Regions from separate parts of the Neoundibacterium parvum genome, predicted to be linked through region 1. Evidence: predicted binding sites of a transcription regulator. Region 1 holds the regulator's gene; each other region holds the start of a gene.
What was found. Region 1 encodes HrcA, which represses chaperone genes, less so after heat shock. Its sites were predicted from a motif close to TTAGCACTCNNNNNNNNNGAGTGCTAA; they were not measured.

Region 1 (5,804 bases):
CCATATACACGCTCCCCTTACCAGTGCTTGAAACTACTCTGCCTTACTCAAATAGGCATGTAAATCGTAGGCAAACGCATCCAATTCGGCAAACGTAATTCGATTAATCCGGTTAAAGGCGTTATACGCCAAGACCGCTGGAATCGCCACGATCAAGCCAAGTGCAGTCATGATCAAGGCCTCACCGACCGGCCTGGCCAATTGATCTATCTGTACAATTCCAGAACCAGCGACCGAACTCAGGGCGTGATAGATGCCCCAGACCGTTCCCAGCAAACCGACAAAGGGCGCGGTCGCACCTATCGACGCCAAAGGGCTCAAACCAGACTCTAGCTTGACGCTGACCCGATTGAGCTCTTGCCGCAGAGCCTGAGTCAAGACATCAGAAATCTCGGCCTTGGCATTTAATGCGCCACTGCGCCCTACTGGATCAGCGGCAGCTAAGGCTTGCCGCGCCAAACCGGCGAACACATCTTCCGTATCACTTGCACTGAGCAAGGCCAGCGCATCTTGATTGCTTGGAGACTTCCAAAATGCAGGTAAATTCACAGCAGCCGCACGAATCTGCCTGAACGACCAGGCCTTAGCAAGAATCGTGGTCCAACTCAAAAGAGACATCAGCAGCAAAACATAGCTGAGTAAATGACTAAAGCCATCCACTTGTGTCCAATACTGAGTGAGCGCAGCGGACATGTCTCTAGTTCAAACTTAATTTAAACCAAGCACATCATACATATCGTAAAGACCGGTCTTTTTATCCGCCAGAAAACGAGCCGCACGCAAACTGCCATGTGCATATGTGACGCGACTAGATGATTTATGCGAGATTTCAACTCGTTCACCGATACCGGCAAACAAAACCGTATGGTCACCAACGATATCGCCACCACGTATGGTTGCAAAACCGATAGAAGAAGGATCGCGCTCACCGGTAACACCCACCCGTGAAAACACCCCTACTTCATTTAAATCGCGACCTAAAGTATCAGCGATGACTTCACCCATCTTCAAGGCAGTACCAGAAGGCGCGTCAATTTTATGGCGATGATGCGCCTCGACTATCTCAATATCGTAGCCGTGTGAAAAACTTTTCGCTGCCATTTCCAAGAGCTTTAAGGTGACATTCACGCCCACGCTCATATTCGGAGCAAATACGATCGCGGTTTTTTCTGCCGCTGCAGCAATCGCCGCCTTGCCTGCCTCATCAAAACCAGTCGTGCCTATGATCATCTTAATACCATGTTCGGCACAATATTCCAGATGTTTGAGTGTGCCTTCCGGGCGGGTAAAGTCAATCAGATAGTCAGCATCAGCCAAGGCAATAGAGAAATCTGAGGAAATCAAAACCCCTGCTGGTTTGCCCAAGGTCGCGCCGGCATCACTACCAAGAAATGCTGACTCAGGTATATCCAAAGCCCCGGCCAAAACTGTGTCTTGCGCTTCAGCGATGCTCTCTACTAACATCTTCCCCATGCGGCCTGATGCGCCAGCCACTGCAATTTTTAATACCGTCATATCACTAGTCTTTCTTATTTTTTCTTGGGAGCTTCGATGTCTGGAGAAGTTGCCGCCTTCATGCCTATAGCCGAACTGGTAATGTGTGCCAGATAGTCTTTTTCGGTCGGCAGATTGCCGCCCTCAAAGCGTTCCACGGTATTATTTTTAAAGAAGACGGTGACACGGCTAGTCACCAGTTCACCGTCGGTTTTCAGCAAACGGAATGGATAATCCCATCTGTCTTCATGAAACATATCGGTCAATAAAGCAGTACCAAGCAGGAAGCGCACTTGCTCGCGTGTCATACCGTTCTTGAGTTGAGATACCATTTCTTGAGATACAAAGTTTCCCTGCTGTATCGTCATACGATAGGGAGAAACGTAGCCAAACAGTTTATTTAAGCCCGTAGGAGCGATCACTTGAGTGCCATCCGTCTCGGTAGTAACTGCCGGTGCATCCTTCAGCAAGGGGCTTTTCGTGGTGCAGCCAGATAAAAAAGCAACCAAGCTAAGGCCAAGCAATGCGCTTAGCGTGTGGTGGGATTTCTTAGAAAACAACAATCGCATAGAGAACCTCAATATATTGAGCAAAAATGTAGGAGCTGCAAATTTCAGATAAGATGGCAATATAAATATTAGCAGTCGCCAAAACCCTATATCATAAAGCAGATAGTAATTCATTTACCGAAAACATGACGAATAGCACCCCCAACCTCAAAGCTAGCGGATTAAAGGCGACCTTACCGCGTCTAAAAATCTTGGAAATATTCCAAAGCAGCTCAGTCCGGCATTTGACAGCGGAAGATGTGTATAAGATCCTGCTGAATGAAAATATGGATGTAGGCTTAGCCACAGTCTATCGGGTATTGACACAATTCGAGCAGGCAGGCTTATTGCATCGCAATCATTTTGAAACCGGCAAAGCCATCTTTGAATTGAATGAAGGCTCACACCATGATCACTTGGTTTGCCTCAATTGCGGCATGGTAGAAGAATTTTATGATGAAGAAATAGAACGCCGGCAGCAGGCCATCGCAGACAGCAAAGGTTTCACGATTTCAGATCATGCCTTGGCGCTTTATGGCTATTGCTCAAAGCCAGACTGCGGTCCCAAAAACAGAAAAAATTAACAGAAAAAACTAAGCATTTTAGTTTGCCGCCTAGTTTTTTTCGCAGTGATATCAATGTGGGTTCTGGCGCTGCTGGCGAATTTTCGTCGCCACTTGCGCCACCGCATCTAGCACCTTTTTTGCATTAAACGGCTTCACGATATAGCCGCTAATCCCCGCATGTACTGCCTCGGTCACGGTTTCCTGATCCTTGTTTGCTGTGACCATCAAAATAAATACATCTGGCATGACTAATTTAATGCTTTTCAGGGCTTCTAAACCGCTGACCTTAGGCATGACCACATCGAGCAAAATGATGTTTGGCTTTAATTTAATCGCCATTTCATGCGCCACATCACCATCGGTAGCCTCGCCCACCAAGTTGTAATCCTCGCTTCTCAAGATAACTCTTAAAGTTTCTCTTGTGATATCGCTGTCATCAACAATCAATATGGAAATATCTTTATTATTTAACATAGCGGCTCATTATTGATTAGTAAATTTTATTTGCTTTGCACTCATCTACTTAATTTAATGACTAAGTGCATTCGAGAGAAGTTTGGCGGTGATATCCACAATAGGGATTACCCTTTCATAAGCCATGCGAGTTGGCCCTATCACGCCCAAGGTACCTACAATCTTACCATTAACCGCATATGGTGCTGTCACCACGCTCATCTCATCCATAGGCACTAGATTCGATTCACCACCGATAAAAATCTGCACCCCGGTCGCCTTACTCGACATATCCAACAATTGCATTAAACCAGTTTTTTGCTCAAACATGTCAAATAACTTACGCAAAGACGTCATGTTCGAGGACAGATCTGCCACATTCAACAAATTGCGCTCACCTGAGATCACGACATCGTCAGCATGCTCAGCCATGGCGTCACTTCCAGCCTCTACTGCGGCCTGCATTAAACGCGACATGTCATCGCGCAACTGGCGTAACTCAGTAGTGATACGCAAGCGCGCATCATCAAAACTAAGTCCGCCAAAATTTTGATTCAGGTAATTTGCTGCCTGCACTAATTGCGAGGGGCTGTAATCGACATCGGTCAGCAGTAGGCGGTTATGCACTTCTTTACTTGGTGTGACCACCACCAACAAGATACGTTTTTCCGATAAACGTAAGAATTCAAGCTGCTGAAAACTAGACTCTTGGCGCGCGGTCATGACTACGCCTGCAAACTGCGACAAAGACGACAAAACCTGAGCCGCATTGGCGATAATTTTTTGCGGTGGAGTGGAAAAAATGCGCGACTGCAAACGTGATTCCAAAGCTGCTTCATCGATCACTTGTACCGTCAATAACTGATCGACGAAAACACGATAACCAAGCGGCGTCGGCACCCGCCCCGCTGAAGTATGCGGGCTAGTAACGAAACCCATGTGCTCCAGATCCACCATCACATTGCGTATCGTGGCGGGCGATAATTCTAGCCCGGATATTTGCGACAGCGCACGCGATCCGACTGGCTGCCCGTCAGCGATATAGCGTTCCACCAGAGCCTTGAGCAAGGTTTGTGCACGAGTATCAAGTTGCATAAAAATTTATTCAGAAAATATGAAGAAAATCGGAAATACCCTGCGTTACAGACTAGCGTAAATTTTACGACTGACTCACTATAGATAGGTAAAAATTTGATGCAAATTCGAAATTGTGACATCCGGTTTGACGTGTTGATGACGCGTGTCTTCGGGTTTTAAGTTTCGACGATTCATCCATACTCCCTGCATTCCGACCTGCTGCGCTGCAGCCACATCCAAAGCTAAATCATCCCCAACAAACAAGACTTGCTGAGGCAGTAAATTTAAGGCGGCGCAGGCTGCTGTAAAAATACGTGGATCAGGCTTAGCGCAACCAAAACTATGGGCTGCCAACGACACTTTAAAATACGGCGCCAAACCTATTGCCTGCAAATCCGCAAAACCATTCGAGATTGAGCCTAAAGATACCTGCGTCTGCAGCTGATTCAACACGGGTATGACTTCATCATACAATTGCACCTTATTGCGCGCATCAGCAAACACCGCCATGGCTTGATCCGCCAAACTTTGATCGCTACCGTATTCATGAAACACCTGACTCAACATGGTATGCCTGAGCGCCCACAAATCATACTCGAAGCGCGGATTGGTTTTCACCAGCGCCTGCCTGCGTTTGCGCAAACTCTCTATCGTATGATGTTGCGCAATGCCAGGAGCATGCACATCCATCCACTGATGCAAAGTCAGTTCCGCCTGCATAATGACCGTTTCTACGGGCCACAAAGTGTCGTCCAGATCAAACAGCACCGCTTTAATACTCATACTTACTCACTTTTAATATTCACAACATAAGTAATTATGTTCTAATCTGGCTCATCTTTGCGATCAATCCACGTACTTTATGACTTCTCCTGCAAAAACTATCGCACTAGTCGGTAAGTACAATGCGCCGGGCATTACCGAATCCCTGATAGAACTGGCAAATTTTCTGGATCATGCCGGACATACCGTCGTGTTAGAGTCAGAAACTGCACTCAACATGGATCTGAAAAACTTTAGCCAGATGGCCGCGCCAGAAATTGGTAAATATGCGGACGCTGCCATCGTTCTCGGTGGCGATGGCACCATGCTGGGTATTGCACGCCAGCTGGCACCTTACAATGTTCCACTGATAGGGATTAATCAAGGCCGCCTGGGCTTTATTACGGATATCCCGCTGGAGCGCATGATCCCTGTCGTCACAGAAATGCTGGATGGAAAATACGTTTCTGAGCGTCGTAGTTTATTGCAAGCCATCGTAATACGTGATGGCAATCAAATCTTTAGCGGCATGGCATTCAACGACATCGTTGTTTCGCGTGGCGCTGGCTCTGGCATGGTTGAATTGCGAGTCGATGTGGACCAACAGTTTATGTACAATCAACGCTCTGACGGTCTGATCGTATCCACCCCGACTGGCTCTACCGCGTATTCCCTGTCAGCCGGAGGCCCCCTGCTACACCCGAGTTTATCCGGCATCGTGATGGTACCGATCGCGCCACATGCGCTATCTAACCGACCTATCGTTTTACCTGACACTAGCGAAGTCAGTATAGAAATCGTGGCAGGACGCGACATCAGCGTCAACTTTGATATGCAATCCTTCGCGAGCTTGCTGTATCAGGACAGGATAATCATCAAACGTTCGGCCCATACCGTCACCTTT
Region 2 (5,804 bases), 640 kb from region 1:
CAGCCGCCAACTTCTGCTTAACTTGCTCCAACTGTTTAAATGCGGGGGTGTGAGATTCGACCATAGTGACTTGGGCGGCACCACGACTGGCAGCCTCGAAACCCAAGGCGCCGCTACCAGCAAACAAATCCAGACAGCGCAAGTCTTGCCAGCCGCCAGGCAATAAAAAATTCAACCAATTAAACACAGTCTCACGCACACGATCCGGCGTAGGACGCAAGCCATCAGCCACAATCACGTTCAGGGGCGTGCGCTTCCAGCGACCAGCGATGATCCTGACTTGATGAGATGGACGACTAGGCACAGGTGTTTTTTTGTTGTTGGTTTTCATAGAGCGAGCAACTAGTTGGAAATGTGAGTCAAAATTACCAACAGGGGTCTGTTAGAATGGCAGCATTCTAACCTGTACTCACTGCAACTAACGAAATCCTCGATGTTTAGCTTTTTTAAGAAAAAACCCAAAGATGAGCCGACTTCTCCCGCAGAAGCGACTCCTGCCCTCAACTTAACGACTGCCGAGCCGCTTGCCGCACCAGCAGCGGCGCTCGACAAACCGTCTTGGTTAAGCCGACTCAAGGCCGGTCTATCCAAAACCTCGTCTAGCCTGACCACTTTGTTTGTCGGTGCAAAAATCGATGACGATTTGTACGATGAACTGGAAACCGCATTATTAATCTCAGACGCAGGCGTTGAAGCGACTCAGTTCTTATTGAATGGCCTCAAGAAAAAAGTCAAAGAAGAAAAGCTGACCGAAGCTGAACAGGTCAAGACCGCATTAAAAATGCTGCTGCTCGAATTACTCAGGCCGCTGCAAAAACCTTTAGAGCTAGGCCGGCATCAGCCGCTGGTAATGATGATCTCGGGTGTCAATGGCGCCGGAAAAACCACCACCATCGGTAAGCTAGCCAAACATTTGCAGAACCATCAACAATCGGTCTTGCTGGCGGCCGGTGACACCTTTCGCGCTGCGGCACGTGAGCAGCTCACGATTTGGGGCGAGAGAAACAATATCACCGTGATTTCCCAGGAATCCGGGGATCCGGCGGCAGTCGCCTTTGATGCGGTAGCATCGGCCAAGGCGCGTGGCACTAACGTCGTGATGGTCGACACCGCAGGCCGCCTACCTACTCAATTACACCTGATGGAAGAGCTTAAAAAAATCAAGCGTGTGATAGGCAAAGGCATGGATGGTGCCCCGCAAGAGATCCTTCTGGTGATCGATGGCAACACCGGGCAAAACGCCCTGGCACAAGTCAAGGCTTTTGATGCGGCGTTGAATTTAACTGGCTTGATCATCACCAAACTCGATGGCACTGCCAAAGGTGGCGTGCTAGCTGCGATTGCGAAAAGCCATCCTATTCCTGTGTATTTTATTGGCATCGGGGAACAGATAGAAGATTTACAAGCCTTTAATGCGCAAGAATTTGTGGATGCCTTATTTGATTAATCGCTTTCATTCAAAATCATGATCGAATTTAAAAACGTTACCAAAGAGTACACGCAAGGTGTATTTGCTTTGCGCGATATTTCACTCACGATTGCCGATGGTGAATTAATTTTTTTAGCCGGCCCCTCTGGCGCGGGGAAATCCAGTCTATTGAAATTGATCGCTGGAGTAGAACGCCCTAGTAGTGGCATCGTCAGCGTGCATGGACAAGATGTCAGTAAACTTAATGCCAGTAGCCTGCCATTTTATCGGCGCAAACTGGGCTTAATACTGCAAGGCCAAGGCTTGCTGTTGGACCGCAGCGTACTGGCCAATGTCATGCTACCTTTGATCGTCGCCGGAGCGGCTAGCAGCGAAGCGGAGATTCGTGCCAGAGCAGCCTTGGAAAAAGTCAACTTATCTGACAAAGCAGAAGCGCGCCCTTTGACACTTTCAGGCGGCGAACAGCAGCGCGTCGCGATTGCACGCGCCATCGTCAATCGCCCGCGTATTATTTTGGCCGACGAGCCTACTGCCTTTCTCGACAAAGACAATGCCAACAAAGTAGTCAACGCGCTCAAAGCATTCCAGAGCGCTGGCGTGACCTGTATTATTTCCAGCCACGATGAGCAATTACTTGAGCAAGCTAGTCGTGTTATCTATCTCAGCAAGGGAGCAATCAGCGACTCTTGGACATCTGCACTAGCCGCCTAGCCGGTTAAGGACACATTATGACTAGCTGGTTACGCCTACACCTTTCCGCGATCACAAGCGCGCTCTCACATTTACGCTCTAGCCCAGGAAATTTTCTCTTTAATACTCTGGTTGTTGCCATCGCGCTCGCACTACCGATAGCCGGTCTGACGCTGATAGAAAATATTCGCCCAGTTTCCGCTCAATTATCCATAGAGCCAGAGATCAGCATTTTTTTACTACCAACAACTCCACGCTCGGAAGCCACCGCACTTTCAATTACGATCAAGAGCATGTTGAAAGCAGCGAATGTTTCAGCCAAACTCAATTTCATTACCAAAGACAAGGCCTTGGCAGCCATGGAAGAAACATCCAGCTTGGCTGAGGTCTTGGCAACCCTAGGGGGTAATCCGCTACCAGACGCGTATGTGTTATCGCTCGCGAATGCGGATGCAGACAAAGTCGATACTCTGGTTGCGCGTTTACAGTTACTACCAAACGTCGATGTCGTACAAGTTGACTCTGCATGGGTGAAACGGCTCGCCGCCCTAGTCCAGGTATTGCAAATGTTTTTGCTATTTTTGGCGATCACCTTAGCCATGGTAGTGGTGGTGGTGATCTTTAACGCGACCCGCCTGCAAGTCATGTCGCATCAGGCAGAGATTTCAATTGCCCGCCTTTTGGGTGCCAGCAATAGTTTTATACACAAACCCTATTACTACACCGGCGCCCTGCTTGGCTTACTGGCAGGTAGCGCAGCCTTAGCGCTAATTGCTTTGGCTTTGCGGCCACTGAACCTGGCAATTGCTGATTTTGCCAAGCTCTACGCTTCTGAATTTCATTTGACACCCTTAGGTATCATCCCCAGCTTATTATTACTGGCGGCCAGTATGTGCTTAGGCTTGTTCGGTGCTTTTTTCTCGGTAAGACGTCAACTTGCACGAATTTCAAACTTTTAGTCCTCAATAAATACTCCGTTTATTTGATCTTTCTCAATAATTTCTGCAACTTTTACCGTGGAATGCGCTCTAACTTCTATAATTCAACAGAGTTAATTGATTAATAAGCAATATAATTTGTTAGCACTTTTTGACACTTTCGATATAAATAGAGGTTATTAGCACTCAAGCTCAGAGAGTGCTAATATATGAAATTGAAGTGATCGCCCTTAGCACTGTTTTATTTATTAATAGCAAGCGACTGGCAGCAAATCTGGAGGAAGAATGACTTATTCATCGACACAAACCATTACGCCGTTTTCGAGCAACACAGCTCTGGCATTGGGTTTTAGCGGCACGCTCGGAAATATTGACGCCTATATTTCTGCGGTAAATCGCCTGCCTATGCTGACGCATGAGCAAGAGATGGATTTAGCCAAACAATTGCGTGAGAATAATGATCTCAATGCCGCGCAACAATTGGTTATGTCACACTTGCGTTTGGTTGTTTCTATCGCGCGTGGATATCTTGGCTACGGCTTGCCACATGCAGACTTGATTCAAGAAGGCAATATCGGTTTGATGAAAGCAGTCAAGCGTTTCGATCCTGATCAGGGGGTGCGTTTAGTCTCGTACGCCATGCATTGGATTAAAGCCGAAATGCATGAGTACATCCTCAAAAATTGGCGCCTAGTTAAGGTAGCGACCACTAAAGCTCAGCGCAAACTGTTCTTTAATCTGCGTAGCCATAAAGAAGGTCTGGACTCTATGTCGCAGGCACAAATCGAATCGCTCGCCAAGAAACTCGACGTCAAGCGCGAAGAAGTCATAGAGATGGAAATGCGTTTGTCTGGTCGCGATATCGCGATGGACTCACAAAGCGATGATGAAGATGATAAATTTGCGCCTATCGCCTATCTGAAGACAGAAGTAGACGAACCGACTCATGTGATAGAAGCGCAGCGCTACGACAAATTGCAAAGCGAAGGTTTGGAAACTGCGCTGTCCAAATTAGATGCGCGTTCACGCCATATCATAGAGTCACGCTGGCTACAGAACGACGATGGTTCCGGTGCGACTTTGCACGAATTGGCTAGCGAATATGGCGTTTCGGCTGAACGTATCCGCCAGATCGAAAGTGCGGCATTAAAGAAAATGAAATCTGCCTTAGCTGCTTACGCATAAGCTAAAAGCATACAAAAAAATGGCGCCAATCTGGCGCCATTTTTTATTGGTTCAGATTTAAATCTGAAGATACTCGCGGTACACTACTTTAATAAAATTTTAAGATCGTGGACGATAGGCTCGGCACCTTGTCCATGCCGCACAAATAATCGAATCCTACCTTCAGGATCAAACACGTAACTGCCAGCAGTATGATCCATAGTGTAAGAGTCGGCTGTCTTGCCAGGTGCTTTTTGATAAAAGACTTTAAAATCCTTGGCTACTTTAGCAGTCGCGGCCGGGTCGCCGTATAAACCCAGAAAACGTGTATCGAAATTTGGTACATAAGCCGCCAGCAAGGCCTGCGTATCGCGCTCAGGATCCACGGTGACGAACAATACCTGCACCTTTTCAGCTAAAGTATCCATTTGCTTCATCACATTCGCCATCTCTACCATGGTGGTTGGGCAGACGTCCGGACACTGCGTATAGCCAAAGAAAATAACGACGGCTTTTCCTTTGAAATCGAGCAAGGTGCGAGTCTTACCGTTGTGGTCAGTCAGCTCGAAATTTTTGGCGTAATCCAAGCCTGTCAGGTCGGTGTTAATAAACTTATCGTTAGAATTCGAACACGAGGTCAAACACAATATGAAAGACAGACAGAACAATCTAAATTGCTTGGGCAAGTGCATCATCATTTTTACAATTTAATATAGTGATCGACCAGCAAGGCCAGAAACAGCAAAGACAAGTAGATGATAGAGAAAGTAAAGGTCTTTCTTGCGAGTATGTCGTCGTAGTGACGGTAGATGCGCCATGCATACCAAAGAAACATAATCCCAAGTATTACCGCACTGATCAGATAAATCAGACCGCTCATATGCACAGCATACGGCAACATCGTAGTGGCAAATAATGCGATGGTATACAGCCAGACATGAAAGCGGGTGAACTCCAGACCATGTGTAATCGGCAGCATAGGCAAGCCAGATTTAGCATAATCATCGCGTCGATACATTGCCAAAGCCCAAAAATGTGGCGGAGTCCAGATAAAGATAATTAGCACCAGCAGCCAAGCTTGCATAGGAACATCGTTGGCAATCGCAGCCCAACCTAATGCAGGAGGCATCGCACCGGAAAGTCCACCGATCACGATATTTTGAGGCGTTGCCGGTTTTAAAACTATGGTGTAAATCAAAGCGTAACCAACAAAAGTGGCGAAGGTTAGCCACATCGTCAGAGGATTGACGAACTGATATAAAACCCACATGCCAGCACCGCCTATCGCACAAGAAAATACCAGAATTTGAGACTCGGTAATTTCTCCGCTGGCACTTGCCCGCCGCGCAGTCCTCGCCATTCGGGAATCAATTTCACGCTCTATCAGACAATTGATAGCGAAAGCTGCTCCAGCCAGCAACCAGATACCAACGGTGGCGGCAAGCATAACGCGCCAGTCTGGAAAATCTGGTGTCGCCAAAAACATTCCAATAATGGCGCAGAAGACGGCGAGCTGCGTAACGCGCGGTTTAGTCAGCGCCATATATTGCGCAAAACGGTTATTAGAAATACTCAAAGTTGTC
Region 3 (5,804 bases), 2.3 Mb from region 1:
GCGCTTCATGGGGAAGGCGATCAGCACACCGAGGGTGGCCACTACCACCATCCAGATCAGCATCTGCCACCAGGGAATGATGACGCCAGTAACGATCATGTAGGCGGTCAGGCTGGAAATCATGGGCGAGACCATATAACCTGCTGCAGTGGCTATCGATTGTGAACAATTATTTTCTAAAATTGTGAAATCCGAAGCGATGCCAGCACTATGCATCATCTTAAACAAGGCAAACGCCAGAATAACTGAGGTCAGGTTGACGCCTATGCCTATTCCAGTTTTAGCGCCGACATATAGCGCAGTGGCTGCCAATATGCCACCCAGTAAAAAACCGGTCACTGCCGAGCGCAGCGTTAATTGCGCCATGCTGCCGCGATAGATATTGCTCAACCACCACTCGTCCTTTTGGGCGCGAGTCCAGTTACTGATTTGCTCGTCGCTAAGTTGTTGCAGCGCCATATTGTCCCCAGTATGTTTTTTGGAATAAATCTTAATTGTGCGAAGGGTCACTTCGGTGCGGCAGTATCAGAGGCATGGATGTTGCTGTCAAGATGCTAGATGAAAATCCAAATATTCCCGCATTTTTCTTGAGATTTGACTGATTTATAGTGGCAAATATGCGAATTGGCTTTTGAACTTAGTTGGGAAATAAAAACAACTAGGCAAGAAAAAAGCCCTGCAAATAATGCAGGGCTTTTCTTTAGAACTTTACCTCAAGGGTAATTACATCATGCCGCCCATACCACCCATGCCGCCCATACCACCCATGTCGCCACCGCCCATACCACCGGCAGCTTTGTCATCTGGCAATTCAGCAACCATCGCATCGGTAGTCAAGATCAGACCGGCAACAGATGCGGCATTTTGCAATGCTGAACGTGTTACTTTAGCTGGATCCAAAATACCCATTTCTATCATGTCACCATAAGTGTCATTGGCTGCATTGAAACCGTAGTTACCAGTGCCGTTGATGATGGCGTTAACCACGATACTTGGCTCGCCACCAGCATTTGCAACGATTTCGCGCAATGGTGCTTCGATTGCTTTCAATACCAGCTTGATACCGGCATCTTGATCAGCGTTGTCGCCTTTGATAGCGCCAGCTGCTTGACGTGCGCGCAACAGAGCAACACCACCGCCAGGTACTACGCCTTCTTCAACTGCTGCACGTGTTGCATGCAGAGCGTCTTCAACGCGCGCTTTTTTCTCTTTCATTTCAACTTCAGTCGCAGCACCAACCTTGATCACTGCAACACCGCCGGCCAACTTGGCTACGCGCTCTTGCAATTTTTCACGGTCGTAGTCAGAGCTTGCTTCTTCGATCTGAGCGCGGATTTGTTTAACGCGTGCTTCGATACCGATTGCTTGACCAGCGCCGTCGATGATGATTGTGTTTTCTTTACCGATTTCGATACGCTTAGCTTGGCCCAGATCGGTCAAAGTAACTTTTTCCAGTGACAGACCAACTTCTTCTGCAATCACTTGGCCACCAGTCAAGATAGCGATATCTTCCAACATCGCTTTACGACGATCGCCAAAACCTGGTGCTTTAACAGCAGCAGTTTTCAAGATGCCGCGGATGTTGTTGACAACCAGAGTTGCCAAGGCTTCGCCATCGACGTCTTCAGCGATGATCAGCAAAGGACGGCCAGCTTTAGCGACTTGTTCCAATACCGGGAGCAGGTCACGGATGTTGGAAACTTTTTTGTCGTACAGCAGAACAAACGGGTTATCCAGGATAACGGCTTGCTTTTCTGGGTTGTTGATGAAGTATGGTGACAGATAGCCACGGTCAAACTGCATACCTTCAACGATGTCGAGTTCATTGTCCAAAGACTTACCGTCTTCAACAGTGATCACGCCTTCTTTGCCGACTTTGTCCATCGCTTTAGCGATGATGTCACCGATGTTTGCGTCGGAGTTAGCAGAGATAGAACCAACTTGAGCGATCTCTTTGTTGGTTGTCGTTGGCTTAGCCAAAACTTTGATCTCAGCAACGATAGCGATAACCGCTTTGTCGATACCGCGTTTCAGGTCAGTTGGGTTAAAACCAGCTGCTACCAATTTGAAGCCTTCGCGAACGATAGCTTGTGCCAAAACTGTAGCGGTAGTCGTACCGTCACCAGCATTGTCAGAAGTGCGGGAAGCAACTTCTTTCACGAGCTGCGCGCCCATGTTTTCCAGTTTGTCTTTGAGTTCGATTTCTTTAGCGACTGAAACACCATCTTTAGTCACGGTAGGGGCGCCATATGAACGCTCCAGAACTACGTTACGGCCTTTAGGGCCCAGTGTTACTTTAACTGCGTTAGCCAGAATGTTAACGCCATTTACAATCTTAGCGCGTGCATCATCGCCGAAAATTACTTGCTTAGCTGCCATGTTGTTTCTCCGAATTCTTTAGATTGTGATCAATTATTTCTGAACGATAGCGAAAACATCTTCTTCGCGCATCACCAGAACTTCATTACCGTCAACTTTGACAGCTTGACCAGAATATTTACCGAACAAGACGCGATCACCGACTTTAACTTCCAATGGGCGTACTTTACCGTCTTCTAACATCTTGCCTTGACCAACTGCTAAAACTTCACCTTGATCTGGCTTTTCAGCTGCAGCGTCAGGCAATACGATACCGGATGCTGTCTTTGTTTCTTGATCCAGACGTTTAACGATGATGCGATCATACAGGGGACGAAGATTCATATTGACTCCTAATAAATTACGATAAGTAAAAATGGTGGTACAAATTAAATGTGTCTTACCAAAACAAAATATTGCTGTAATGATAGCGTCACACTGAAAATCTATTGCTACAGAGGGTTTTAGCACTCTCTGTGCTTGAGTGCTAATTATATGGGCGTGTCTCTATTTTTTCAAGAACGACTTATGTAAAAACATATTTTTCTTTTAAAAATCAAGTTCTTAGCCTTTATTTTTACATCTTGTTACCCTTTGGCCCGCGGCCTTTTGCCAGAGTATCCAGTAGACTAGAGACGCTAATAAGTCTTTATATGCGGTAGAGTTTATAAAAAATCAAGCGCTATTTTTTCATTCTTGTCATCGAAAAAGCTGCTTGAGCCGTTAGATGTGCAGTGTCAGTCATTCTCAATGTGAAAGCGTATCGTGGATAAGTTCTTTATTAAAGTAGGTTTGGTTATCGCTGTGCTGTTTTCTGCCAGCGTTCAGGCATCCGATGTCGGTGTTTCTATACAATTTGGCCAGCCAGGTTTTTACGGTCACCTCGATTTGGGAGGTTTCCAGCAAGCCCCTCAGGTCATTTATCGCGAACCACGCATCATAGAACACGTCACAGTGCAAAGGCCTCCCTTGTATTTAATGGTGCCGGAGGGGCATTCCAGACATTGGGAAAAGCACTGCTATCGCTATGATGCCTGTGGTCGTCAGGTGTATTTTGTGCGCGAGCGCTGGTATAACGAGGTGGTTGTGCCGCGTTACCGCGAAGTGCGCTATCGCGATGATGGCTACCGAAATGAATATCGAAATGAATATCGAAATGAACCTCGGCGTTACGATGATCGCGATGACGACAGGGGGCATGGTCGTGAACATGAACATGAACATGAACACGGTCGTGGACATGATAGAGGGCACCGGGACGATTAATCAGGTTTTGGATTGATCTTCTCCAAGACGTAAAAAGGGCGGATGCTTCAAATCATCTGCCCTTTTTACTTCCTGGCGAGGGTCCTTAATCAATATTAAACTCAGGTGTATGTTTAATATTTATTAAATCTTTTTTGTATCAATCAGTCTGAAAAATTTCTTCTATAGATTGTTGAAATAACTTAGCAATCGCAAATGCTAATGGCAAACTCGGATCATAGCGCCCCGTCTCTATCGCATTGATGGTTTGCCGCGAGACTTCCAGTTGATCGGCCAATTGGGCTTGGCTCCACTCTCGTGCGCCACGCAATTCTCTGACATGGTTTTTCATTTCATTTTTCCATCGATTTGCGCACACAGGCAATGATGCCCCAGCCGCCCATAAAGACTCCCCAGATGACGAACATACTCAAACGGGGAAAGCCTACACCTTCCAAAAAACCATAGGTGAGACTGAAAACGGCGGTCAAGGCGCCTGCCAATGAGATGCATTCCAAGTTCCAGATTCTCAGATATTCGTCCATGCGCTTGAAGTGACGCAGGATCGCCCATAACATCCCTAGTGCTGGCAGCATGGGCGTGAGCGCAAGTAGGGTGCGCGTGATGCTGTCCGGCATGTCTTTGGCAATCCAGGTGACGGGGAAGAGAACCATCAGGTAAAGCAGGATAGATCCAAAAAATTCACGTAGATAAAGTTGATTCATTTGTTTCTCACGCATGCTAATTCTCCATTTTGTAAAGGGTGCTTGACACCTGTAGGTAAAAAAATAGCATATAAAATTCTCTACATGCCAGTTGAAAAAACTGCACTTACCTAGATTCCAGCAAAATTGACGTATTCCATGTAAAGCAGTCTTTACATAATAAACGGAAAATTAGCAATGTCAAGCAAGCTTTACATGAGCATGAAAAATTATTAATGTTTGCTTGTAAACGTGAAAAAAGCCGCTCAGTACTCTGGGCGGCTTTCAAGAACTAAAACTGCTTAGCGCAATTACAGCAACGTGACTTTGACATCGATATTGCCGCGGGTCGCGTTTGAGTAAGGGCAAACTTCATGCGCCTTATGCACAAGTGCCTCGGCGGTGGCGCGTTCCATACCAGGGATGCTCACGTTGAGCGCCACTTCCAAGCCAAACCCGCCTTTGCCGTTGGGGCCTATACCAACTAGACCGTTGACGGTGGTGTCGGCTGGTAAGCTAATCTTCATGGCGGCAGAGACAAATTTCATAGCGCCGATGAAGCAGGCGGAATAACCGGCGGCGAACATTTGCTCAGGATTAGTACCATCACCACCGGCACCACCGAGTTCTTTTGGCGTCGTCAACTTAACGTCCAGATGTTGATCGGAAGAAGTGGCGCGGCCATCACGACCACCAGTTGCTGTTGCGTTTGCTGTGTAAAGTACTTGCATGATATTTCCTTGATAAAAGTATGAGTTAGCTTGCTGTGAGCGCGCATCAAATCGGGCGTCTCATTGCGGCTGAGAGTAGGGCCGACAGAAGAATAATAGCGCACAATTCAATTGCGTGCAATTTAATTTGAAATATCTTCGCTTGGATAGAAATAGGTTATTTCTTCCTTCGTCTGCTGAGCTTGTTGGCGGCGCTCAGTTTCAGCTCTACTTTGGCTTAAGTGTTTTTGCTCAAGTCATCGCGTATCTGCGTTAACTGGCCACGCAGTTGCATTAACACCTCGGCACTCTGGCCGCTGGCGCACATCACTGAGATCGGTATTGTCTTTGCCGCTTGCTTGAGTTCTCTGCCTTCAGGCGTGAGAGTAATGCGCACCTGGCGTTCATCCAGCGTATCGCGCGTGCGCTGCACTAATCGTGCCGCCTCCATCCGTTTGAGTAAGGGCGTGAGTGTGCCAGAATCGAGAAATAATAATTCGCCTATGTCTTTGACTAAAATACCGTCTTGCCGCCACAGCACCAGCATCACCAAATACTGCGGATAGGTCAGCCCAATTTTTTCCAGCAAGGGCTTATAGGTCTTGGTCATCGCCAGTGAGGCAGAATACAGGGAAAAACAAAACTGCTTATCGAGTGTCAGTAAGTCGAGTTCAGTGGCGGGTGTTTTTTTCATGGAGGCAGCTGTTTATCTAGGTATATGAGGCGGATTATCAGGCCTGCAGACCAGTTAATCAAATCTTCTTTTAGCTGCCTAGCCCAACGCGCA

Region 2: the regulator HrcA is predicted to act here: its motif matches at 3,237-3,263, upstream of rpoH (RNA polymerase sigma factor RpoH).
Region 3: the regulator HrcA is predicted to act here: its motif matches at 2,823-2,849, upstream of groES (co-chaperone GroES).

What each region holds. Positions count from the first base shown of each region.
Region 1 covers NZ_CP034464.1:3,374,993-3,380,796, reverse strand. Annotated here, with positions in the region: gene EJN92_RS14780 (ExbD/TolR family protein) at 1-4, opposite strand, end outside; gene EJN92_RS14775 (MotA/TolQ/ExbB proton channel family protein) at 34-693, opposite strand; gene dapB (4-hydroxy-tetrahydrodipicolinate reductase) at 709-1,515, opposite strand; gene EJN92_RS14765 (outer membrane protein assembly factor BamE) at 1,530-2,063, opposite strand; gene fur (ferric iron uptake transcriptional regulator) at 2,189-2,626, shown strand; gene EJN92_RS14755 (response regulator) at 2,678-3,082, opposite strand; gene hrcA (heat-inducible transcriptional repressor HrcA) at 3,137-4,156, opposite strand; gene EJN92_RS14745 (HAD family hydrolase) at 4,235-4,921, opposite strand; gene EJN92_RS14740 (NAD kinase) at 5,001-5,804, shown strand, end outside.
Region 2 covers NZ_CP034464.1:2,739,928-2,745,731, reverse strand. Annotated here, with positions in the region: gene rsmD (16S rRNA (guanine(966)-N(2))-methyltransferase RsmD) at 1-331, opposite strand, end outside; gene ftsY (signal recognition particle-docking protein FtsY) at 434-1,447, shown strand; gene EJN92_RS11990 (cell division ATP-binding protein FtsE) at 1,466-2,140, shown strand; gene EJN92_RS11985 (cell division protein FtsX) at 2,158-3,078, shown strand; gene rpoH (RNA polymerase sigma factor RpoH) at 3,343-4,242, shown strand; gene EJN92_RS11975 (SCO family protein) at 4,326-4,919, opposite strand; gene cyoE (heme o synthase) at 4,922-5,804, opposite strand, start outside.
Region 3 covers NZ_CP034464.1:1,098,759-1,104,562, reverse strand. Annotated here, with positions in the region: gene EJN92_RS04665 (OPT family oligopeptide transporter) at 1-459, opposite strand, end outside; gene groL (chaperonin GroEL) at 724-2,379, opposite strand; gene groES (co-chaperone GroES) at 2,413-2,703, opposite strand; gene EJN92_RS04650 (hypothetical protein) at 3,124-3,624, shown strand; gene EJN92_RS04645 (helix-turn-helix transcriptional regulator) at 3,764-3,955, opposite strand; gene EJN92_RS04640 (hypothetical protein) at 3,957-4,343, opposite strand; gene EJN92_RS04635 (organic hydroperoxide resistance protein) at 4,619-5,038, opposite strand; gene EJN92_RS04630 (MarR family winged helix-turn-helix transcriptional regulator) at 5,256-5,711, opposite strand.